One region of the Leuconostoc suionicum genome, then DNA from elsewhere that is predicted to be linked to it. Evidence: riboswitches for the same ligand, from Rfam matches in the RefSeq annotation. Region 1 holds a riboswitch; each other region holds the start of a gene.
The links. A riboswitch is a leader RNA that binds a small molecule or an ion and turns the genes downstream of it on or off. The one in region 1 is predicted to bind thiamine pyrophosphate.

Region 1 (4,219 bases):
TAAACCAACTTTCCTAGCATATATTTTCTTACGAAGTTTATTGAGTAGCTTCCTTTGATACAACAACAAACCCTCATAATCGTGTAATTTTGCAAAAGTAAGCAGTAAGCTTGATTTCCCAATACCGTTGGGTCCAGTAATTAAGGTGATTTTATCTTTTGCCCACTCAAAACTGCTATTCTTCAAAATGGATTGCTTACCGTTGTTTACCGTCACATGTGCCATACTAAACACAGACTCATTAAAGTCATTATTAGTAACAATACCATCATTTACATCTTGTTTAAAAAAAGAAGACCAAACTGTAGAATCAACAGGTGCTATATGTCGATTTTCAATACGATATAAATCTGTTATAAGGTTTTCATATCCACTTGTGTCGTGATCTGAAACTAAAATGCCATGCCCCTGATCAACTAATTTTTTTAGCAATACTTGTAACTCCTGTCGATGTTCTGGATCAACGGCCGCAAAAGGTTCATCCAATAAAATAATTTCTGCGCCCATCGCTAATGTTTCAGCTAAAGCAACCTTTTGCAATTCGCCACCTGACAAGTATGAAAGTTCTCGGTGTCGTAGCGATTCAATTCCTACTTCTGATAAAGCAGAATTAATTCTCTTATCAATTTCCTCGGTAGTTAAAGATAAATTTTCTAACGAAAAAATCAATTCATCTTCTACGTGATCCATGGCAAATTGTTGATCTGGATGCTGAAATAGCATGGCAACTTTTTTAGCACGATGGTTCGCTTTGATTTGAGCAATTGACTGATGATTCAAAGACACCTTCTGTGACAATTCGCCGCCATATTTAGGATATAATCCAGCTAAGGCAGTCATCAAAGTTGATTTACCACATCCAGATGAACCAACTAATAATATAAATTGTTCTGGTCTAATCTCGAGTGAAATATCTTCTAAGATAATTTCATCGTCAAATTTAATATCTAAATGATTGGCCTTTAATTCCGTCATACTTTTATTGACCTTATCGATTTGTTTTTAATAATTTAGACTTCTCTAGCAAGTTGACAATCCAGTAAACTAATAGACCGGCAAAAAATGCAATTGAAATCCAGCGAACAATAAACAACCCAACTAGCATACCAAAATTAAATTGTAGATATCCGTCGTGGAATAATGACCAGATGAATGTCACGCATGTTCCGGTAAATGTTGATAAAATCAAACCCATTTTCCAGCTTTTATATCCTGTCAAGGTAAAACCAAGTTCTGATCCGATACCTTGAATAAATCCAGAAATTAGTGTTGCAACACCCCAATAGCCGCCCAACAAGGCTTCTCCAGTGGCGCCAAGCAATTCACCTATTAATCCCGCACCAACACGTTTCAATAAATAACTAGCCAATGGGGCTGCCATCATCCATGGCCCAATAGTGATTGCGATGGTGTATTGGTGTAACCCAAGTGGAACTAAGACAGCATCAAGTGCTGTGTACACTGGATCCATAATAAAATAAATCACACCAAAGGCAATACCAATCAACGCCATTAAAATTACTTCTCGCAAAGACCACTTCCCTTTTGATCCCGCTGTTACTGTTTCTACTTGTTCCATAAACATCTCTCCTCTTGTTTCGAGGTCGTATGTTTCGATAAAATACCTTTTATAGTTATAAGTGTCTATACAAAAAGCCACCAACCACAAAAGAATTTAGTGATTGATGGCATCAAAAAGACATCTTAATCTAACTTATTCTTCCTTCGCAGGTATTAACCTGACAGGTTCAATGGGTATTATCTCAACCTTACGGTACCCCAGATAAAATATTAACTTCGTGGATCAGTATAACCCATTCTAATTTTAAATGCAAAAATTTTTAGCCCATTAACTGAGCTATAAAACCATTTGCAATTTTAATATTTCAGTGCTATGCTAATCTCATTAAAAAAATATATGCTGTCCACTAGGGGTGCCTTCTTGGCTGAGATGATATTACTTATCAATCCCTTCGAACCTGATCTAGTCAATGCTAGCGTAGGAAAGTGGTATTCTTTTTACAAAAGATACTCTTTTTTGCCTAGTCAAGAGAGAGTTTTTTTGTTGGACATGTAAACATTTTAGGAGAAATTATGTTTTCAGAAGAACTGCGCACCCAAGCTGCGCCAATTATGACAGCCATTCATGATCACGCATTTGTTCGTGGCATTGCGGACGGATACGTCCCCCGAGAAGCTTTGATTTTTTACGTCGAACAAGATTTCCAATATCTTAGTGAATTTATCAAAATTTATGCCAATGCCATTACCAAATTAACTGATCGTAATGAAATGAAATTTTTTGCTGATTCAATTGATTTTATTTTAAATAGCGAAATTCATCCCCATCATGTTTTTTGTGAGGTTGCCGGTGTCGAATATGAAAGATTACAACACGCCACGCCAACACCTAAAGCATATCTATACGAATCACATATGTATCGTGCGGCTGACACCGGATCCTTATTAAATATTCTAGCTGCTTTTCAGGCGTGCCCTTGGACCTATAATGAAATTGCAAAAAAACAAGTTCGGGAGAAAGCGAACACAAATGATAACCCATTCAAAAGCTGGATTGATTTTTACGATAATGCAGATGATGATTCGGAAGTTTCACTATCCGACAAAATCTTTGAATGGATAGATCGCTTGGCAGAAAATGCAACAACTCAACAACGCCAACAGGCAAAACAGTTTTTTCTTAAAAGTTGTGAATTAGAATGGCAGTTCTGGGAACAAGCCTACCACCAAGAAGACTGGCGCTTCAAAGATGTATTAAATCAGGCAAACACTTTGTAAGGATATTGATGTAAAGAAGTGAAATTTAATAACACAAAATTATTTGTTTGTAGCTTTCAAAAAAGCCAATTTTAATTCAGCATTGTCTTCTGGTGTACCTAACGCAATACGAATCCACTCAGGATTAAGTCGATCGTTGACTTGGAAACCTTGTTCTAATAATTTTTGACCAACCTTTTTCGTCTCGCCAACCTTTATCCAAATAAAATTAGCCTGTGATTCATAAAACTTAAACTTGTTTTGAGTCAAAAATTCTTGGAACTTTTGGCGCTCTACTTGAAAACGTTGGGCATTTTTCTGTAAGTATTCTTGATCCAATACAGCAGCCGTGCCGCCAGCAATCTGATAGGTTGATAAATTATACGGTAAACGGACTGCTTGCATCGCACTATAAAGGGGATCTTGCATAATGCCATATCCAACACGTAAATTAGCTAGACCGTAAGCCTTTGATAAGGTACGTAGCACAACCAAGTTTGTATACTCAGCTACCAAAGGTGCCATAGTAGCATCAGGTTCATCTACAAAATCATAGTAGGCTTCGTCTACTACTAACGTAATATTTACTGGTAGCTTGTCCAAAAAGCGCTTAATGGAGCTAGTTGTTTCGAATACCCCCGTTGGATTGTTGGGGTTAGCTATCCATACCATAGCGGTTTTATCATCAATAGCATCTAAAATCGCATCAAAATCAACATGCCCATTGTCAACATTAACGGGTATTTTTTTTGTTGTAGACTGTTCGATTTGTGCATGCATCGCATATTCACCAAATGTTGGATTAGGAATAATAATATTTGATCCTGGTTCCAACACAACACGAGTCAACAGCTCAATCAATTCATCTGCGCCAGCGCCAAACACCAAATGTTGTGGATCAACGTGATTTAACTTAGCTACTGCTTCACGTAGTTCTGTCGCTTGCCCATCTGGATAATAACCTAAAATATCATCTGAAACAGCACGTACAGCTTGAGCAACTTTTGGCGATGGACCGTATACAGACTCATTAGCTGATAAGCGAGCTAAATGTTGCAAGCCGTACTTTGCTTTTACAGTTTCTACTGGTAATTCTGCTTGATAAGCTGCTAAAGCTTTAACTGTCTTTTTCATTTTTCTTGTCTCCTCGCCAATCAGCTCGTTCATGCAATAATGATTTTTTTCCTAAACGTGACCCTAATTCATCTTTAATATCATCTAAACTGACACCCTTTTCAACTAATAAGACCATTAAATGAAACAATAAATCTGAAGTTTCATAAATTAACTCTTCATTATTATTTTTGGCGCCGAGAATTACTTCCGTGCTTTCTTCTCCTACTTTTTTTAGGATTTTATCTAATCCTTTTTGATATAGATAATCAGTATAGGATCCTGTTTGGGGATTTTGTTTGCGATCAAGTGCTTGTTCATAAAGTTC
Region 2 (4,219 bases), 970 kb from region 1:
CACAATGTTACAAAATTTTGGTTCCTTGCGTATGGTCATCTACGCTGTTATTTTAATTGCTGTGATGCTGGTTAGACCTCAAGGTATTTTTGGTAGTCGAGAACTATCATTAAAGAAATGGTTATTTGATGAAGGAGACGGACATGGTTCAGACAATACTGAAAACGCGTGATTTAAGTATCCGTTTTGGAGGTGTAACTGCTGTTGATTGTGTTAATATTGAAGCTGCCGAAAATGAGTTAATTGGTTTAATTGGGCCAAATGGTGCGGGCAAAACCACATTATTTAATTTGCTGACGGGTGTATATTCACCTAGTGAGGGAGAAGTACTCCTGTTTGATGGGCAGCAGTTAGCTAATGTCAATCGTCAATCTCCCGCAAAGCGTGCTCGATTAGGTGTTGCGCGCACTTTTCAAAATATTCGCTTGTTTGGAAGTCGAACAGTATTAGAGAATGTTATGATTGCTATGAATTCTAGTACTCAGGCACATGTATTCAGTTCATTGTTTCGTTTACCTTCATTTTATAAAAATGAAGAGCAACTAAAAAACGAGGCTCGTAAGCTGTTAAGTATTTTTGATATGCTTGAAGTACAGGATACGTTGGCAACAAACTTACCATATGGGCAACAACGACGTTTAGAAATTGTTCGGGCATTGGCCACAAAACCTAAAATCTTATTTTTAGATGAGCCAGCAGCAGGTATGAATCCACAAGAAACGGCTGACTTAACACGTCTAATTAAACAAGTTCAACAAGAGTTTAAGATGACCATTATTTTAATTGAACACGATATGAATCTTGTTATGGATGTCAGTGAGCGATTATATGTATTAGAGTACGGTAAGTTATTAGCCAGTGGCACACCATTAGAAATACAGCAGAATGCCGATGTAATCCGTGCATATTTGGGAGAAAATAACGAATGAGTGTATTACTGACAGTTGAAAATTTAAACGTAAGTTATGGTGCTATTAAAGCGGTACAAGACGTTAACTTTGTGGTGAACAATAACGAAATCGTATCACTAATTGGTGCTAATGGCGCTGGGAAAACTACAATTTTACGTACGATTTCAGGCTTAGAAAACCCCACTAAAGGACGTATTTTATTTGAAAATCAAAACCTATTAACTATGAATTCAGAGCGAATTGTCTCAAGTGGAGTTGCTCAAGTGCCAGAAGGACGGCGCGTGTTTTCTGGCATGACTGTTCAAGAAAACCTACAGTTAGGTGCTTTTACTCGAAGCAAGGGCATTAACTTGAAAGATGAATATGCACTTATTTACGATCAGTTTCCAATTTTAAAGGAAAGACGTAATCAAGATGCGGCGACTTTATCTGGTGGCGAGCAACAAATGCTAGCCATGGGACGCGCATTAATGGCACAACCAAAATTATTATTGTTGGATGAACCTTCCATGGGCTTGGCACCGCTATTTATTGAGAAAATTTTTGATATTATTAAAAATGTTAATGCACAAGGAATGACAGTATTAGTAATCGAACAAAATGCGAATCAAGCGCTAAAAATTGCGGATCGCGGCTATGTTTTGGAAAGTGGAAAAATTACGATGACAGGTACGGGAGCAGATTTACTTGCATCAGATGACGTGCGCAAAGCATACTTAGGCGGTTGATTATTCGTATGGATTCAGGTACACTGAAGTAGAATTAAATAAATATCTGGGGTGCCCAAGCTGGCTGAGAGATACCCATTGAACCTGATTACGGTAATTCGTGCGAAGGAAGATTATAATAATGAACTATTCTAGTGTATAAATATGCCTATTTAGCCGTTAACTAATCTTTTCTGATAGTTAGCGGTTTTTTTATTCATTAATGTTAACTTTAAAATTGACGAAGATATTTGTTTAAAAACACGCAGCCAAACAAGAAAAAAAGGAATTTGATCATGAATATTACAGATGTTAGAACGAAATCACCTCTTGTCCTTACTTATGCAAATTTTGTTACACCACAATTTGTAGCTAATGTAGTTAATGTTGTTGGTGCCTCACCGTTAATGAGTCGCGAGCTAGCAGAATTTAAGGAATTAGCCGGAATTGCCAATGCGGTGATTATTAACACGGGTACGCTTCAAAAAGTAGAAATTAACGATATTATTAAACTTTCTCAGGAAGCATACCAATTAGGCAAACCAGTCATATTAGATCCGGTTGCTGTATCAGTTCCATTTAGGTCTCAAGCCATTACACAATTTTTATCATCTGGTCATGTTGATGTTATTCGTGGCAATGCAGCCGAAATTGCTTGGTTTGCCGATATTGATTTTGCCAGTCAGGGTATTGATGCTACTGGAAAAGGTGACGTAATTGAAATTGCACAGCGTGCCGCCCACAAAACAGGTGCAGTGATTGCGCTAAGCGGGGCTTGTGACGTTGTCAGTGATGGTCAATACACACAAACACTTGATATAAATGTGGAACAATTATCTTCTATTGTAGGGACAGGAGATGCCTTATCATCATTAATTGGCGCGTTTATTGCTGATGGGCTAAAGGTTCCTAATGTGATGAATGCAATGGCTACATTCAAACTTGCTGGACAAAAAGCCGCTACAAAAACGAATCGACCAGGTTCTTTTACAAATCAGTTATTAGATGAACTATTTGTTATTGATAATATCGATGTTCAAAATTTTATGGAGAAAAGTGTGCTCAATCATGGTTAATAAAACACCCCAAGTTTTAACAATTGCTGGTATGGATAGTAGTGGTGGCGCTGGAGTTAGCGCTGATTTAAAGACGTTTGCCGCCCAAGGTGTTTATGGCGCTAATGTGATTGTTGCTCTAACAGCACAAAACACAATGGGGGTACAGCAGGTTTCGATGACCTCCCCATCTATGATCCATGCCCAATTAAAATCAGTGGTTGATGACTTAAAAATAAGTGCTGTAAAAAGTGGCATGCTTGGTGATGTGCCCACAGTAGAAGCAGTTGCTGAATTTTTACAACAAGCAGATTTTGGCGACTATATATTAGATCCTGTAATGGTTGCTAAGGGAGGCGCTCACTTATTGAGTGACGAGGCTATAGTTGCTATTAAGTCTAGTTTGATACCGTTGGCAACGCTCATTACGCCTAATATGCCAGAAGCTGAAGTCTTAAGTGGGTCAAACATTACTAACCATGAAGATGTGATGCAATCAGCTTCAAAGATACAACAATTAGGAGTTGAAAACGTACTATTAAAAGGTGGGCATGCCTCTGGAAAAGATGTTTATGACTATATTCTATTGGCTGATGGTAGTCATTTTTGGCTTAAAAGTTCACGGGTAGATACAATTAGAACGCACGGTACAGGGGATACAATTTCTGCGGCAATTACAGCACGTTTAGCTTTGGGAGATGATATGAAAAAGGCTATTATTTATGCAAAAGCTTATGTTGATGCTACCATTCGTGAGGGTATTGATGTTGGGCATGGGCATGGACCACTTAATCACCAGGCAAGAGTGGCTGACAGGCATTTTCCAGAGGTGCTAGAAAATGTTTGATTCGAGCATATTAGTAAATTATTTTGTATTAGGAACTCAGGACACTAACGGAGAGAGACATTTTTTTGAAGTCTTAGAGGAAGCTCTGCAATCGAAAATCAGCGTGTTTCAATATCGAGAAAAAGGTCAACTAGCTTTAAGTGGATCAGAGAAATTACGAGTAGCCAAAAAAGTCCGGCAGCTAACAGCTGACTACCATGTACCATTGATTATTGATGATGATATTCAACTAGCACATGAAATTGGTGCAGAGGGCGTTCATTTTGGGCAAAAAGACGGCGATATCATCAATAATATTCAATTAGCTGGGAGTCTAGCTGTTGGGGTATCGGTGTCTAACGACAGCCAGTATAAAAGAATAGAGAATATTGAAGGGATTGATTATATCGGAATTGGTCCTGTTTTTCCGACGGTAAGCAAATCTGATGCAAATCCAGAGATTGGGCTTGAAGGGTTACAATATTTGACAAGTAAAAGTAAATGGCCAAGTGTGGCAATCGGTGGAATATCGGAAATAAATTTACCATCTGTTTTATCTACGGGTGTCAACGGTGCTGCTGTAATCAGTATGATTAGTCAAAGTGCAAATATAAGCGCTACCTTAAAATATTGGCGTTCTTTACTTTTATAAATAATGTGCTTTGATGAAAATATCACAAACAAAATATACTTTTCGAATGAATGATGGTGTTATAGTAA
Region 3 (4,219 bases), 760 kb from region 1:
TGAATTGGCTTTGTCACATCGTTAGCGATAACGCGCACTGCTTGAACTTGAAACAAATCACGAATTTTCACAGCGTATTCTTGTACAGAAATTGGTTGCACTAATTGTCCAATCCTGCCAAGACCCGTTCTCTTATCTACATTTGGTACCAGAGGCACTGCATTTTGAATACCAAGTGCTTCAGCCAACCAATCATTCATGCCACCTTGTGCGCTGTCCATATTAGTATGTGAAGCATAAACAACAATATGGTGTTGAATCAAATCTGCATACATTCGATTTTGAGGCTGTGATAGGTCTAGATTTTTTGCCGGAAAGAACATGACCTCATGGTGTGCCCATATAAAATCGACCTGATTGTCAATTGCCTCTTGAACCACTTCTGGGCGAACGTCAAGGGCTGTCATTACTCGATGCACAGGCTGTTTAGGATCACCAATTTGCAGTCCTGTAGGGTCACCCTCCTCAGCTAATTGTTTAGGTGCAAAAAGCTCAATCTTGTTAATTAACTCTTGTGCAATCACTTGATAACCTCCTGAATTTGCTGATATTTGTTTTTCCACTCTTGATAAATAGGTGAATCCGCTTTCCCAGCAAATTCAAGATTTTCAAAAATTGTGTCGATGCGATCCAATTCTTTCTGCCATTTAGCAACAAAAACTGATGTTTTTTGCTTTCGCAAGACCGGACCAAATTTTTTATCAAGGCTTGATAAACTTTGAGTGCCCTCTGTTGCAACCATAATTTCGTAAAAATGGTTATCCTCTTGTTCAATAACCTCATCGTTAATTTTATACTGATGGTTGTTTAGCCATGTTCGCACAATGTGCTCATCGGTATTAGGTTGTAGTATAAGCGTTTCAAATCGTTTGGCTTTTGAAAATCCCGCTTCTAATATGTCTGTAATTAAGACACCGCCCATACCAGCGATTGTGACCGTATCAATATGATCCTCATCTTTAATTGCCGCTAATCCATTCGCCAATCTCGCCTCAAGTTGCGTGGTTAACGATCTTCGAACAATTTCGTGCTGCGCATTTTCGTAAGGCCCTTTAGCAACCTCACCAGCAATTGCAAACGAAATTTTGTTATTGATTAATAGATTAGCAGGTAAATAGGCGTGATCAGAGCCAATATCGGCTAACCTTGCGCCTTTGGGTACAAATGAAGCCACAGCTGCAAGCCGTGGTGAAAGATGAATACTGTCCATTTTCTATCCTTAGAGTTGTTTTTTTACTCATTTTAGTATAACAAATAAGTCAATATCTCGCTGATATCATGTACTTTTAATTAATAAGGGCCACAAGTTACATCATACTCACATTTCTTAATTAAAAGCATTAGAATGTTAGAAAATATAACATTATTTAGTAATTAAATTCTACAGCATACGAATAGTTTGCACGATAATTTGTCCTGTGTTACACTCTATGCGTGAGCTTTTCACAAATAACTGAAAACACCAAAATCTGGGGTGCCGCCGCGCTGAGATAAAACCCATTATACCTGATCTAGATAATACTAGCGTAGGGAGATTTACTTGAAAATGTATTAATGAAATGACATATTTTGACAGTACTATGTTTTGTGACGTCATCACTATAATATGTGATGATGAAATAATACAAGTTTGTTAAGTATCGTTTCTTCATTGAGATTATGACCACAATTTTTCAAGCCAGTCTTCCTTGTGAAGCCTGGCTTTTTCTAATTACACCCGATTTTGCGGTGATTTCGGTTACATCAATTATTAACCAATAAGTCATGAAAACAGTTGTATATCTCATACTCTTATTGGTTAATATCGGAAATTTTAGGAGGTTTTGCAAATGTCTGCAAACAAATGGTCACTTCGCGATGTTATCTTCATCGCACTAATCGGTGTGTTTTTTGGATTTATATTTTGGGCTTGGGCATTTGGCTATAATGTCATCGCTGCCTTTTTAACACCATTCGGATTAAGCGCATATGCTAATGATGCAACATTGGGTCCTTGGCTAATGGCTGGTCCTATGGCTGGGTTCATTTTACGTCGTCCCGGTGCATCTATTGTGGGTGAAACACTTGCCGGCACAATTGAAATGGTCTTTGGTTCTCAATGGGGTGTCATGAATGTTGTCGCTGCATTAATCCAAGGTTTTGGTACCGAACTTGGATTTGCTGTATTTGGCTACCGTCGTTGGGACAAAACGAGTTTGTCAATGTCTGTCATCACAGTTACTGTTGTGACATTTATTTGGGACCTGTTCCGTAATGGTTATGCCGATTACTCATTTGGTTTGTTGATTGGATTATTCATTACTCGCCTCATTTCAGCAGCTATTTTTGCAGGAGTTATCGTTTACTTCACACAAAAATTGGTTGCTAAATCAGGTATTCTAGAAGTTAATAAAAACGAGGTGGTCTCATGATATCAAGCATTGCAGTCCAAGTATTACCAATGACAGCTGACACAGAAGAAGTCATTCGCATAGTTGATCATGTGATTGCTTATATCAACAAGAGTGGTGTCAACTATCAGGTAGGTGCTTTTGAATCAACTCTTGAAGGTGATTACGATCAACTAATGGATATTTTAAAAAATCTGCCCAAGGTTGCAGCACAAATTAGTGACATTCCCGTCATGGTATACAGCAAAATAAACATGGCTACAGATTCTGATGTTTTAACCATTGCAAAGAAAACAGATAAATATAAATAAGCGGAGTTTCCGCGTACATAGGAAATTATTATGGTTACTCATTTAAAACATGTCAGTTTGTCATATGGCAATACAAAAATACTTGATGACACCACCATGTCAATATCTCACAATAGTTTTAACCTACTAATCGGTCCATCTGGTTCTGGAAAATCAACCCTTCTCCGAATATTTGCAGGATTATATCCCCAACTAAAAGGTGAAGTACTTGTGAATGATCAATCAGTTACCACATTACCAGCTAACGAGAAAGCTAAAGTCGTCGGCTTTTTATTTCAAGATCCAGACACCCAATTTGTTATGAAAACACCACTGGATGAATTGATTTTCACTTTAGAAAACTTGCAAGTTCATCCTTCTGATATCAAGCAACGTGCAACGCACGCTCTAGAATTTGTTGGTATCTCAGACTTAACCCATCAAGACATTAACACCTTATCAGGTGGTGAGAAGCAAAAAGTTGCATTAGCTATCATTGTTGCAATGCAAAGTGATTTCTTATTATTGGACGAACCGTTTGCAAATGTGGATAGCCAATCTCGCCAGGATCTATTAGCTAAATTAAAAGATTTACAAAAACAGGGACAAACCACTATATTAATCACTGATCACGATTTACACGGGTACGAACCACTTGTTGATCATGTGTGGGAAATACACCACAAAAAAGTAGCAACTGTTAGTAACTTTCAAAATCGTATCTTACCGGAACAAAATGTTCACCTGCAATTACCTAAAGAAGGTGTTTTGCAATTAAAAAATTTTGAACTTTTAGTGGGGCAACGTCAATTAATTAGTATTTCCGATTTACCTTTGGCCCCCAGTGGAATTACACTCTTCACCGGAGCAAATGGCACAGGAAAGTCATCCCTTTTCAATGCTCTCACTCGTCTAAAATCCTACCAAGGTGACATTTTGTTTATGGACCAAAATATCAAAAAATTTAATGCTGCCAAATATGCAAAACAAGTAGCATTGATATTTCAAAATGCAGAACGGCAATTTTTACGAATGACGATTCGTGAGGAAATCGCGTTGAGCATGCAACATGCACAACAACCAGAAAAATGGTCCGAAAAAGTCATTACTCGTTACTTAGAGCGCTTAAACTTGGATGGGCTACAGGATCATGTCGTTTACCAGCTCTCTGGCGGGCAAAAGAAAAAAGTTCAACTCTTGGTGATGTTAATTGTTGGCACACCAATATTATTGTTAGACGAACCTATTGCTGGTCTGGACACAGATTCTGTTCGTGTTGTAGGCGAAATTTTACGAGAAATCGCAGACATTGGACGACAACGTTTTATTATTATTAGTCATCAACTAGATCAGCTACGCCCAATCATTGATTATCATTTGCATCTATCTAATCAAACTTTACAATATATGGAGCATTTTTTATGAATCCAAGTGTTAAATTTCTACTTATACTTATCGTTAGCATCGAACTAACTTTTATCCTAAATTATCAAATCAATGTTGTTGTAACGATTGTTGCTGGTATTTATCTTGTTCTTT
Region 4 (4,219 bases), 570 kb from region 1:
GTTCTTAAAAATAATAAGGAGATGAAATAGTTATGGAAAATGGACCTATGTTTAATTTCCTACAAAAAGTGCTTTTGAAACCAATGACCAAAGTTTCACAATATAGAATTGTGAGGGCTATCATGGCTGCTGGTATGGCTTCAATTCCTTTTACAATTGTGGGATCTATGATATTAGTTTTGAATATATTACCGACAGTATTTCCGTTTTTAAATGATTTTTTCGATGCAACATTCTTTAAGTTTAGCGATTTGTACATGATTGCCAACACAGCAACCATGGGTATCTTAGCCATGTATTTTAGTTTAGCAATTGGTTTTCAATTAACTCGTATTATTCAAACAGAAGATAAACTAAAAGTAGCGCCATTAAATGGTGCCTTCTTATCGCTATTTGCATTCTTTATGTGCTTGCCAGAATTGGTTTTAAAAGGTGGAAAAATTGTTCTGCTAAATACCATATCCAAGGACGAAACAGTTATCAACGGATTTAGAATGACCAGCACAATCGACCGTGTTGGAACAAGTGGTATTTTCACAGCGATTATTATGGCTATTTTAGCAGTCTGGTTGTATTCATTCTGTGTGAAACATAACTGGACGATTAAAATGCCGGATGCTGTACCGGAAGGTGTATCAAGATCATTTACGGCATTAATTCCAACTTTCGTTATTGCTTTTGTTGTACTGGGTATTAATGGTTCCTTAGTGTTACTCGGTACTGACATTTTCAAAATGATTGCAATACCATTTAGCTTCGTCACAAGCATGACTAGCACCTGGCTAGGAATTATGGTGATTGAGTTCTTGATTCATGCCTTGTGGATTGTTGGTATTCATGGCGCTAACATTATTTCCGCATTCATTACGCCTATCTTCTTAGCAAATATGGTAGCAAATTCAAATGGGGCTAACATACCGTTTGCTGGAGAATTTAATAATGCCTTTGCTATCTTAGGTGGTTCTGGTGCGACACTTGGATTATGCATATTTATTACTTTACTAGCACGTTCCGAACAGCTCAAAGTTTTGGGTCGAGCTTCAATCGTACCATCATTTTTCAATATTAACGAGCCGTTAATATTTGGACTACCAATTGTTTATAATCCTTATCTAGCTATTCCATTTTTCTTGGCACCAATGGCAACAGCTTCCGTTGCTTATGCAGCCATTAACTTCCATATCATTCGACCAATTGTTATTCAAGCACCATGGCCATCCCCAGCCGGAATCGGTGCATTTATTAGTACCGTTGATTGGAAAGCAGCAGTCTTAGCAATAATCTGTGTTGTAATAGCTTTCATTATTTACTTACCATTTATCAAAATATATGATACTAAGTTGTACAATGATGAGCAGGGGAAAACGCAAGTACAGCCTTAATGACGAGGCATCAAAATACTGGTCTGTGTTTAGTAACAGACTGGTATTTTTTATATTCTCGACTGGCTGATTTGTGAAAGGTAAATTTCATCAGTAAGAATATCACTTAATGATAAACTTATGTGAAAAATAGAATGAATTACTTACATTTAATAGAAAATTTATGATACAATAATGCTTGTGCTAGGGGCGCCAAAATGGCTGAGAAGAACCCTTCGAACCTGAACTGATTAACATCAGCGTAGGAAAGTGCTACATTTTTTAACGTAGCATTTTTCTCTAGGTGAGGAAAATGTTTTTTTATTGCATAAAATGACTTGTTGAAAGGATTTTTTTGAAAAATGAATAATAATCACTAGGGGCGTCGCAAAGACTGAGATGATGTATATCGGTCCCTTTGAACCTGATCTAGTTAATACTAGCGTAGGAAAGTGACCAATATTTGATAACGACATGTACTGTTGTCAAAAGTGTCCTTTTTTATGTATTTAAGGGCACTTTTTTTATTGGGAAAGGAATTTGATTATGATGTGGCAGGTTCAGCTGTATTTCTGGCCTGAGAGCTTGCAAATAATATGACCGCCAATGTCTATTCATAGATGGTGGTTTAACTATGCTCTAATCGAAATTAACACAATCATTAAAATATAAAAATACAATGGAATATTAAAAAGGAAATCATAATGAATAAAAATGTTAAGTTAACAAAAATAATGGTCGTTACAATTATGATAGCGCTAGATATCGTGTTATCTCCAATTTTTAGAATTGAAGGAATGGCACCAATGTCCAGTGTCATGAATATTATTGCTGGTGTAATTCTAGGACCAGTATATGCAGTTGTTATGGCAGTAGTCACTGGAATAATAAGAATGCTAATGTTAGGTATACCCCCATTGGCTTTGACTGGTTCAATCTTTGGCGCCTTCGGTGCAGGTATCTTGTATAAGTATGGCCGAAATATGTATTGGTCAATGTTTGGAGAATTTCTTGGGACTGGAATTATAGGATCGTTAATTTCAGTTCCGGTGATGGTCTGGTTTACTGGACAACAACAAAACTTGTACTGGTTTGTGTATACACCTCGTTTTGTGGGTGCAACTATAATTGGATCAGTAATCACTTATTTTGTTTTAGGAAATTTGCTAAAAATCAATTCCTTTAAAGAAATTCAAGGAATGTTTGTTGGGTAGCGTAGCTATGAAAAATGAATTAATAAAAATTAAATCAATTTTACCTTTGCAAAAGCCGCCGTTAGTACATTGCATAATCAATGATATTACGTTAGAAACGGTGGCTAATACTATATTGTATCTTGGTGGTAAACCTATTATGAGTAGTGATACCCGTGAGTTTTCGTCATTATTTGAGTCAACAGATGCATTACTACTAAATATGGGCCGACTTAATGAGTCACACGAACAAAGTCTCCGTCAAGCTAGCTCTTTAACAGATATGACTAAAAAACCGACTGTTGTGGATCTAGTAGGCTATGGTATTACTAATGAACGAACAAAGTTAGGAATTGCTATGGCACATAATCATCCAACGGTTATCAAAGGAAATACTTCAGAAATTAGAAGATTTGTCGGCCTACCATCGTTAGCAAAAGGTATTGATGGTACTAGCTCTGATCAGCATGATCAAGCGTTAAAAGATCTCATTTTTTCTTTGAAACAAATAACAACGGATTATGCCGATACTGTGTTTCTGGCAACAGGAAAAAAGGATGTCATTGTTCAAAATGATAAACACCTTATTTTAAACAATGGCGTCGATGAATTGAATAAGTTTGTTGGGACAGGAGACATGGTTGGCGCAATGATAACTACACTTCTCGGGGTCGGTAAAGATCCATGGGTTGCCAGTCAATTTGCAATTAGCTACCTCAATATAGCAGCTGAAAAAGCACTGTTACTAACAAACGGAGGAATGGAAAACTTTAGACGAGAAGTTCTTAACCAAATTGATTTGTTGTGCAATGATCCGCAATGGGTGTTTAACATTAAATATTCATGATTAAAAAAATAGCAATTAAGTCAATGAAATGTTAAGCATAAAAGCATGTTATTGATATAAAGTATTAATATACCAATAGGTTACTAATATATATCTACTAACTATAAACTGCCTACTATCAATTAGTTTGCAAACGTATTATAGTTATTATAGTGAACAAAACAAATAATTATGGAAATGAGGTTCTATCATGAAAGTAACAATTTTTGGTAAAGGCAATATGGGACAGGCAATCGGAGCTAATTTTGAAAAAGCTGGCAATGATGTCAACTATTTAACTTCAGAGGGTACAGCTACGAGCCTTAGTGAATTAGTTATTTTGGCTGTGCCTTATCCTGCTTTAGACACAATCGCTCAACAATACAAACAAGAATTAAAAGGAAAAGTTGTTGTTGATATAACAAATCCCTTGAACTTTGAGACATGGAATGAATTAGTTGTTCCCGCTGATAGTTCAGCAGCAGAAGAACTACAAAATAAGTTGCCAGATAGCATAGTACTTAAGGCATTTAATACAAATTTTGCTGCTACGCTACAAAGTGGAACGATTGGTGAAAATACAACAACCGTTTTGGTAGCAGGAAATGATGAAGGGAAGGAGCTATTTATCGAGGCTTTGAATGATAGCGATTTAAATGTTCTTGATGCGGGTCAACTTAATCGAGCTCGCGAATTAGAAGCAACTGGCTTTCTACAGATGACCTTGGCAGCTAGTGAACAAATTGGCTGGACAGGTGGCTTTTCAGTTACTAAGTAAATTCCAAAATAAAAAGCAACTATTTCAAAGATAGTTGCTTTTTATTTTGCACAGTATATTC

Region 2: it holds a riboswitch for thiamine pyrophosphate, as region 1 does, so the genes downstream of both, thiM (hydroxyethylthiazole kinase) here and tenA (thiaminase II) in region 1, are expected to answer to the same signal.
Region 3: it holds a riboswitch for thiamine pyrophosphate, as region 1 does, so the genes downstream of both, A6B45_RS03780 (ECF transporter S component) here and tenA (thiaminase II) in region 1, are expected to answer to the same signal.
Region 4: it holds a riboswitch for thiamine pyrophosphate, as region 1 does, so the genes downstream of both, thiW (energy coupling factor transporter S component ThiW) here and tenA (thiaminase II) in region 1, are expected to answer to the same signal.

Annotation. Positions count from the first base shown of each region.
Region 1 covers NZ_CP015247.1:1,497,106-1,501,324, forward strand. Annotated here, with positions in the region: gene A6B45_RS07450 (ABC transporter ATP-binding protein) at 1-975, opposite strand, end outside; gene A6B45_RS07455 (ECF transporter S component) at 989-1,579, opposite strand; TPP riboswitch at 1,703-1,792, opposite strand; TPP riboswitch at 1,921-2,023, shown strand; gene tenA (thiaminase II) at 2,095-2,799, shown strand; gene hisC (histidinol-phosphate transaminase) at 2,839-3,912, opposite strand; gene hisE (phosphoribosyl-ATP diphosphatase) at 3,896-4,219, opposite strand, start outside.
Region 2 covers NZ_CP015247.1:435,869-440,087, forward strand. Annotated here, with positions in the region: gene A6B45_RS02380 (branched-chain amino acid ABC transporter permease) at 1-172, shown strand, start outside; gene A6B45_RS02385 (ABC transporter ATP-binding protein) at 144-929, shown strand; gene A6B45_RS02390 (ABC transporter ATP-binding protein) at 926-1,639, shown strand; TPP riboswitch at 1,677-1,767, shown strand; gene thiM (hydroxyethylthiazole kinase) at 1,915-2,694, shown strand; gene thiD (bifunctional hydroxymethylpyrimidine kinase/phosphomethylpyrimidine kinase) at 2,687-3,520, shown strand; gene thiE (thiamine phosphate synthase) at 3,513-4,151, shown strand.
Region 3 covers NZ_CP015247.1:735,311-739,529, reverse strand. Annotated here, with positions in the region: gene A6B45_RS03790 (Nif3-like dinuclear metal center hexameric protein) at 1-524, opposite strand, end outside; gene A6B45_RS03785 (tRNA (adenine(22)-N(1))-methyltransferase) at 521-1,210, opposite strand; TPP riboswitch at 1,461-1,550, shown strand; gene A6B45_RS03780 (ECF transporter S component) at 1,830-2,411, shown strand; gene A6B45_RS03775 (thiamine-binding protein) at 2,408-2,701, shown strand; gene A6B45_RS03770 (energy-coupling factor ABC transporter ATP-binding protein) at 2,732-4,105, shown strand; gene A6B45_RS03765 (energy-coupling factor transporter transmembrane component T family protein) at 4,102-4,219, shown strand, end outside.
Region 4 covers NZ_CP015247.1:926,959-931,177, forward strand. Annotated here, with positions in the region: gene A6B45_RS04560 (sugar transporter) at 1-30, shown strand, start outside; gene celB (PTS cellobiose transporter subunit IIC) at 48-1,382, shown strand; TPP riboswitch at 1,558-1,647, shown strand; TPP riboswitch at 1,730-1,829, shown strand; gene thiW (energy coupling factor transporter S component ThiW) at 2,066-2,575, shown strand; gene A6B45_RS04575 (hydroxyethylthiazole kinase) at 2,583-3,401, shown strand; gene A6B45_RS04580 (NADPH-dependent F420 reductase) at 3,592-4,158, shown strand.